2 regions of the Ottowia beijingensis genome follow, and region 1 is predicted to be linked to the other one. Evidence: predicted binding sites of a transcription regulator. Region 1 holds the regulator's gene; the other holds the start of a gene.
What was found. Region 1 encodes FNR, which switches genes on or off when oxygen is low (the NO sensors DNR and NnrR bind a similar motif). Its sites were predicted from a motif close to TTGATNNNNATCAA; they were not measured.
Positions count from the first base shown of each region.

Region 2: the regulator FNR is predicted to act here: its motif matches at 1,887-1,900, upstream of ACFSCU_RS16800 (hemerythrin domain-containing protein).

Region 1 covers NZ_JBHUEP010000012.1:137,771-141,173, reverse strand. The annotation lists gene ACFSCU_RS16190 (NUDIX domain-containing protein) at 1-544, shown strand, start outside; gene ACFSCU_RS16185 (DUF1178 family protein) at 555-1,037, shown strand; gene fnr (fumarate/nitrate reduction transcriptional regulator Fnr) at 1,169-1,888, opposite strand; gene hemN (oxygen-independent coproporphyrinogen III oxidase) at 2,075-3,403, shown strand, end outside.
Region 2 covers NZ_JBHUEP010000012.1:269,996-273,398, reverse strand. The annotation lists gene ACFSCU_RS16805 (M16 family metallopeptidase) at 1-694, shown strand, start outside; gene ACFSCU_RS16800 (hemerythrin domain-containing protein) at 1,253-1,798, opposite strand; gene rsmD (16S rRNA (guanine(966)-N(2))-methyltransferase RsmD) at 1,948-2,550, shown strand; gene coaD (pantetheine-phosphate adenylyltransferase) at 2,679-3,182, shown strand; gene ACFSCU_RS16785 (hypothetical protein) at 3,188-3,403, shown strand, end outside.

The DNA of each region.
Region 1 (3,403 bases):
CAAGGGCGGCTTCCTGCACGCCTTCCGCGACCAGGTGCGCCTGCCCAATGGCCAGCTCACGCAGCGCGAATACGTGGTGCACCCCGGCGCGGTGATGATCGTGCCCTTGCTGGAAGCGGCCGATGGCGCCATGCAGCTGGTGCTGGAGCGCCAGTACCGCTACCCGGTGCAGCAGGAGATCATCGAGTTCCCGGCCGGCAAGCTCGACCCTGGCGAAGACACCTTGGCCTGTGCCCAGCGCGAGCTGCGCGAGGAAACCGGCTACACCGCCCGCGAATGGGCGCGTGCCGGCGTGCTGCACCCGGTGGTGTCGTATTCCACCGAGTTCATCGAGATCTGGTTCGCCCGCGGGCTGCAGCCGGGCGAACGGCGCCTGGACGAGGGCGAGTTCCTGGACGTGTTCACCGCCTCGGCCACGCAGTTGTACGACTGGTGCCGCGCCGGGCAGATCACCGACGCCAAGACGCTGATCGGCGCGCTGTGGCTGCAGAATGTGCAGAGCGGGGCCTGGCCGTTGGATTGGCAGGCCGCGGGCGCCGTGTGAGGGTGGACCGATGAAGGTGCTCGATCTGCAATGCACCCAGGGCCATGCGTTCGAGGGTTGGTTCTCGTCCGAGGACGATTTTCAGAGCCAGCTGGCGCGCCAGTTGGTCGAATGCCCGCTGTGTGGCGACCGGGCGGTGGCCAAGCTGCCCAGCGCGCCGCGCCTGAACCTGAGCGGCGCCGGCAGCGCGCCCGCTGCAGCCGAGGCGCACGCCGGAGCAGGGCGCAGCGCCAGCGATGCCGCCCCCGTGGCCGCCATGCCGCCGGCCGCACTGCAGGCCGCCTGGATGCACATGGTGCGGCGCGTGATGGCCAGCACCGAGGACGTGGGCGAGCGCTTTGCCGAAGAGGCGCGCAAGATGCACTACGGCGAATCGAAAGAGCGCGGCATCCGCGGCCAGGCCACGCCGGCGCAGACCGAGGAACTCCTGGACGAAGGCATCGCCGTCATGCCGCTGCCGATTCCGGCCGGCTTCAAGAACACCTTGCAATAGTTTTGATAGCTGCTTGCTCTTGATATACAAAGATTTCAGTATGAAATCATTCTGAAATCAAGGTATAGCAGGCGCAAGCAGCTATCAATATGAAAGCGACCGGGCGCTGCCAGCTTCAGGGCAACAACCCCTCAGGCGCAGGCCGGCGCGTTGACGATGGCGCGCAGTGCCTCGGTGTCCAGGATGCGCACGTGGCGCTGCTTGACCTCGACGATGCCTTCCTCGGCGAACTTCGAGAAGGTGCGGCTCACCGTCTCCAGCTTCAGGCCCAGGTAGCTGCCGATTTCCTCGCGCGTCATGCGCAGCACCAGCTCGCTCTGCGAGAAGCCGCGCGCATGCAGCCGCTGCACCAGGTTCAGCAGAAAGGCGGCCAGGCGCTCCTCGGCGCGCATGCTGCCCAGCAGCAGCATCACGCCGTGCTCGCGCACGATCTCGCGGCTCATGATCTTGTGCACGTGGCTTTGCAGCGCCGGCACTTCGCGCGACAGCTCCTCGATGCGGTCGTAGGGCATCACGCACACCTCGGCGTCTTCCAGCGCCACGGCGTCGCAGCTGTGGCGGTCGGCCACGATGCCGTCCAGGCCGATGATCTCGCCCGCCATCTGAAAGCCCGTCACCTGGTCGCGCCCGTCGGCCGTGGCCACACAGGTCTTGAAGAAGCCGGTGCGGATGGCGTACAGCGCGTTGAAGCGGTCGCCGTTGGAGAACAGCGCCGCGCCGCGCTTGATCTTGCGGCGCGTGGCCACCAGGTCGTCCAGACGCCCGATGTCCGACTCCGACAGGCCCATCGGCATGCACAGCTCGCGCAGATTGCAGTTGGAACAGGCTACGCGGATGGTCTGGGGTGTCATGTAAGGCGAAGGAATCGGGGGTGACGGATGGCAACGGCACAGGCATTTTAGGCGAGGGTGGCGCCAGGCGGCCGCGGCCTTGATCCAGCACAAATCCCGACGATTCAGCTCGGTTAAATTGATCGTCGTCAAGGAAACGGGTCGCGCTCCCGGCGACAGTTGGCTTTGCTAGTCAAAGGAAGTCCGATGCAAGCCATCACCACCGAACTGCTCACCAAATTCGACGTGCCCGGGCCGCGCTACACCTCGTACCCGACGGCGGACCGCTTCGTCGAGGCGTTCGGCGAGGCCGATTACATCCAGGCGCTGGAGCAGCGCCGCGCCGGCCCGGCCGCCATGGCGCTGCCGCTGTCGCTGTACGTGCACATTCCGTTCTGCGAATCGCTGTGCTACTACTGCGCCTGCAACAAGATCATCACCAAGCACCACGACCGCAGCGCGCCCTACCTGCGCTACCTGAGCCGCGAGGTGGACCTGCACGTGGCGCGCATCGGCGCCGGCCAGGCCGTCAGCCAGCTGCACCTGGGCGGCGGCACGCCCACCTTCTTCAGCGACGACGAACTCAGCGAGCTGATGGCCATGCTGCGCCGCAACTTCAGCCTGGTGCCGGGCGGCGAGTATTCGATCGAGGTCGACCCGCGCACCGTCACGCCCGAGCGGCTGCGCCACCTGGCACAGCTCGGCTTCAACCGCCTGTCGTTCGGCGTGCAGGATTTCGACCCCATCGTGCAGAAGGCGGTGCACCGCATCCAGCCGGCCGAGCAGGTGTTTGCCCTGGTCGCCGCGGCGCGCGAGATCGGCTTCGAGTCGATCAACGTCGACCTGATCTACGGCCTGCCCAAGCAGACGCCCGAATCCTTCGACCGCACGCTGGCCCAGGTGGCCGAGCTGCGGCCCGACCGCATCGCGCTGTACGCCTACGCGCACCTGCCCGAGCGCTTCAAGCCGCAGCGGCGCATCATCGCCATCGACCTGCCGGGTGCACCCAACAAGGTGGCGATGCTGGCGCGCTCGCTGGCGGCGTTCGAGGCCGCGGGCTACGACTACATCGGCATGGACCACTTCGCGCTGCCCAACGACGCCCTGGCCGTGGCCAAGCGCCAGGGCCGGCTGCACCGCAACTTCCAGGGCTACAGCACGCAGCCCGATTGCGACCTGATCGGCCTGGGCGTGTCGGCCATTGGCAAGGTGGGCGCCACCTACAGCCAGAACGCCAAGTCGCTGGAGGAATACCAGGACCTGCTGGACCACGGCCATCTGCCCGTGGCGCGCGGGCTGGCCGTGTCGCGCGACGATTTGCTGCGGCGCTGCGTGATCATGGCGCTGATGTGCCAGGGCGAGGTGATGTTCGAATCGGCCGAGCTGGCGCACCTGATCGACTTCAGGAGCTACTTCGCCAGCGAGCTGGAAACCCTGCGCGGCATGCAGGACCAGGGCCTGGTGGAGTTGAGCGACACCGGCATCAAGGTCACGCCCATGGGCTGGTTCTTCGTGCGCGGCGTGGCCATGGTGTTC
Region 2 (3,403 bases), 130 kb from region 1:
CCGTGCCAAAGTCAGCCTGGTCGGCGCCGTCACACGGGCGCAGGCCGACCAGCTTGTGACGCAATTGCTGTCGCGCCTGCCGCAGGGCGGCGACTGCGCGCCGTTGCCCGCCGTGCCCGAGGTGGCGCCGCTGGCGGCGGCCAAGGACGAGCGAATCCCGTTCGCTTCGGCACAGTCGCACGTGCTCATCGGCCAGCCGGGCTACAAGCGCAGTGATCCGGACTTCTTCGCGCTGCTGGTGGGCAACCACATCCTGGGTGGTGGCGGCTTCACCTCGCGCCTGATGACGCAGGTGCGCGAGAAGCGCGGCCTGAGTTACAGCGTCTACAGCTACTTTGCCCCCGGCCTGCACGCGGGCGCCTTCACTGCTGGCCTGCAGACGCGCCCCGACCAGGCGGCCGAGGCGCTGGGCGTGGCGCAGAAAGTCATCGCCGACTTCGTGGCCAACGGCCCCACCGCGGACGAACTGCAGGCCGCCAAGGACAACCTGATCGGCGGCTTTCCGCTGCGGCTGGACGGCAACCGCAAGCTGCTCGACAACGTGGCCAACATCGCCTGGAACAACCTGCCGCTGGACTACCTGGAGCACTGGACCCAGCGCGTGGATGCCGTGACGGCCGACCAGATCAAGACCGCCTTCCAGCGCGTGCTGCAGCCGCAGAAGATGGTGACGGTGGTCGTGGGCGGGCAGTGAAGGGTGCGCGCCCCGCGCTGCGGGCACGACGCATCCATCAGCAGGTGTTGGGGAGTATGTGCCTTCAGCGCCTGTCGTTCGGGCGCTGTCGGGTTGGCACATGGGGAGTATATGATGGCCATGGCCTTCCAGACGCGCCATCGCGGCCAAGGCCGCTCCACACAGCGCAGGAGCGGTGGATGGGACAGCCAGGCGCCCGAAGCGGCGGCGCACAGGGCTCCCTCTCCCGCTTGCGGGAGAGGGTTGGGGTGAGGGCGGCAGCGCATCGCCTGAAGCCGGCGCCGTCACGATGCCTGCGGCATCGCCCCCTCACCCTGGCCCTCTCCCCCCTTCGGGTGGAGAGGGGAGGTCAAGGGTTCATGCCCACGTGCTTTGCTTGACCAACAAGCACCGAAGCCGCGGCCCCGGCCCCGGCCCCGGCCCCAAGGCGCTGCGCAGCAAGCGCCGCCCCCACATCCGATGGCCGCGGAGCAGGCCGCGCCAGAACGCCGTGGCCGGGGTCTCCCCGGCCACCAGCGTTGTCCCCTCGGGGGAAGCCGCGCAAGCGGCTCAGGGGGGTTAAATGTGCCCCAAGAATATTGGCTGGTGCCGCATGTGCAGCGACAAGCCCAGCGCCGCCATGTGGTCGCTGTTGCGGCCCAGGATCTTCTCGGACAGTGGCAGGAACTCCAGTTCCTCGAAGCGCGCGTGCGCCTTGTACTGCGCCACCAGGCTGGCGATGGCCTGCGGGTCGATGTCCACCGCCTGGCCCTTGGCCACCTTCTTCAGCTGCGGCTCCAGCGCGTTCCACTGCTTCTCGATGTCGCGGTGCTCGCGCGTCAGCGCGTCGATCATCTGCTTCACCAGCGCGCGCTCCTCGCCCGGCGCGCTGCTGCCCAGCACGGCGGGGAACAGCTCGCGCTCCTCCTCCTCGTGGTGCTCGAACGCCGCCGCGCGGAAGAACTTGACGATGTCTTCGGCCACCTCGCGCGCGCGCTGCGCCGGCGCCAGCAGCGCGGGCAGTTCGCCGAACGTGTCCAGGTGCCGCACGATACCGGCGTGGCACTGCGAGAAGTTGTTCAGCGGCTCGTCGGTATCGACAGGGGAGGTGGGCGCCTGGCTCATCGGGGTCTCCAAGGGTTCGTGTGTGTGCTTAGCGTAATCCACGCCGCGCCATCCGGGGCAAAGACAGTGCGCCGCATGATGCCATTGCTTGACCCAGGTCAGGCCCGGCAACGCCAGGCCATGGGCGCGGCGGCGGTCACAATCGCCCCATGCCCCGCCGCCCAGCCCCATCCACGCCCCGCCGCACGGCGCCGCTGCCGCAAGAGGTGCGCATCATCGGCGGCCAATGGCGCCGCACGCGCCTGCCCGTGGCCGATCGCCCCGGCCTGCGCCCCACGCCCGACCGCGTGCGCGAGACGCTGTTCAACTGGCTGGGGCAGGACCTGGGCGGCTGGCAGGTGATTGACGTCTTTGCCGGCACCGGCGCGCTGGGCTTCGAGGCCGCCTCGCGCGGCGCCGCCGAGGTGCTGATGGTGGAGCAGGACGCGGCACTCGCCGCCGGCCTGCGGGGCTTGAAGGACAAGCTGAAGGCCGACGCCGTGCGCGTGCAGCTCGGTGACGGCGTGGCGGCGCTGAACGCGCAGGCGCCGGGCAGCGCCGACCTGGTGCTGCTCGACCCGCCGTTCGACGCGGCCGCGCTGTTCGCCCCCGCGCTGGCCGCCGCCGCGCGCACCGTGCGGGCCGATGGCTTCGTCTACCTCGAAGCGCCCCAAGCCTGGGACGATGCCGCGCTGGCCGAAAGCGGCCTGCGCCTGCACCGCCACCTGAAGGCCGGCGCCGTGCACGCGCACCTGCTGCGGCGTTCCGCATAATCGCCCCCAGGTTTTCATGTAGGAGCGGCGGAAGCCGCGATCAGGCAGTTTCTTCGGACGAAGCGCTGCTTCGCGGCTTCCGCCGCTCCTACCAGGCCAGGCCAACGTCCGCAGGAGACACACCACCCATGAGCCGCCACGTCATCGCCGTCTACCCCGGCACGTTCGACCCCATCACCCTGGGCCACGAGGACATCGTGCGCCGCGCCGCCGGGCTGTTCGACCAGGTCATCATCGCCGTTGCCATGGCGCACCACAAGAAGACGCTGTTCACGCTCGACGAACGGCTGGCGCTGGCGCGCGACACCGCCAGCCGCTACGACAATGTGAGCGTCGAGCCCTTCGACGGCCTGGTGCGCGACTTCGTGGTCGATCGCGGCGGCAAGGTGATGGTGCGCGGCGTGCGCGGCGTGACCGACTTCGACTTCGAATTCGGCCTGGCCGGCATGAACCGCAACCTGGCGCCCGACGTGGAAACCATCTTCATGACCCCCGCCGCCACGCTGCAGGCCGTCAGCAGCACGCTGATCCGCGAAATCTCGCAGCTGGGCGGCGACGTGGCACCCTACGTGGCGCCGCTGGTGCTGGAGCGGTTGCTCGCCAAGCGCTCGGACGCGCAACGGTCTCGGTAACCCGTATGCCGGCTGACCTCCGCATCAGCGCTTTGCTCATCAGCCTGTGCGGCGGCTATGTGCTGCCCATCGGATTCTTCTTTCTCGTAGGCATGCTGATTGCGAGTCTTTCGGGCGCCACCACTTTCCACAATCTGTGGCTCAGCCTGGCGATCAACGCTGCGCTGTTGATCTGCCCTTTTGGCGCGGGCTATTGGGCCGCGCGGCTGGCGCAGACGAGT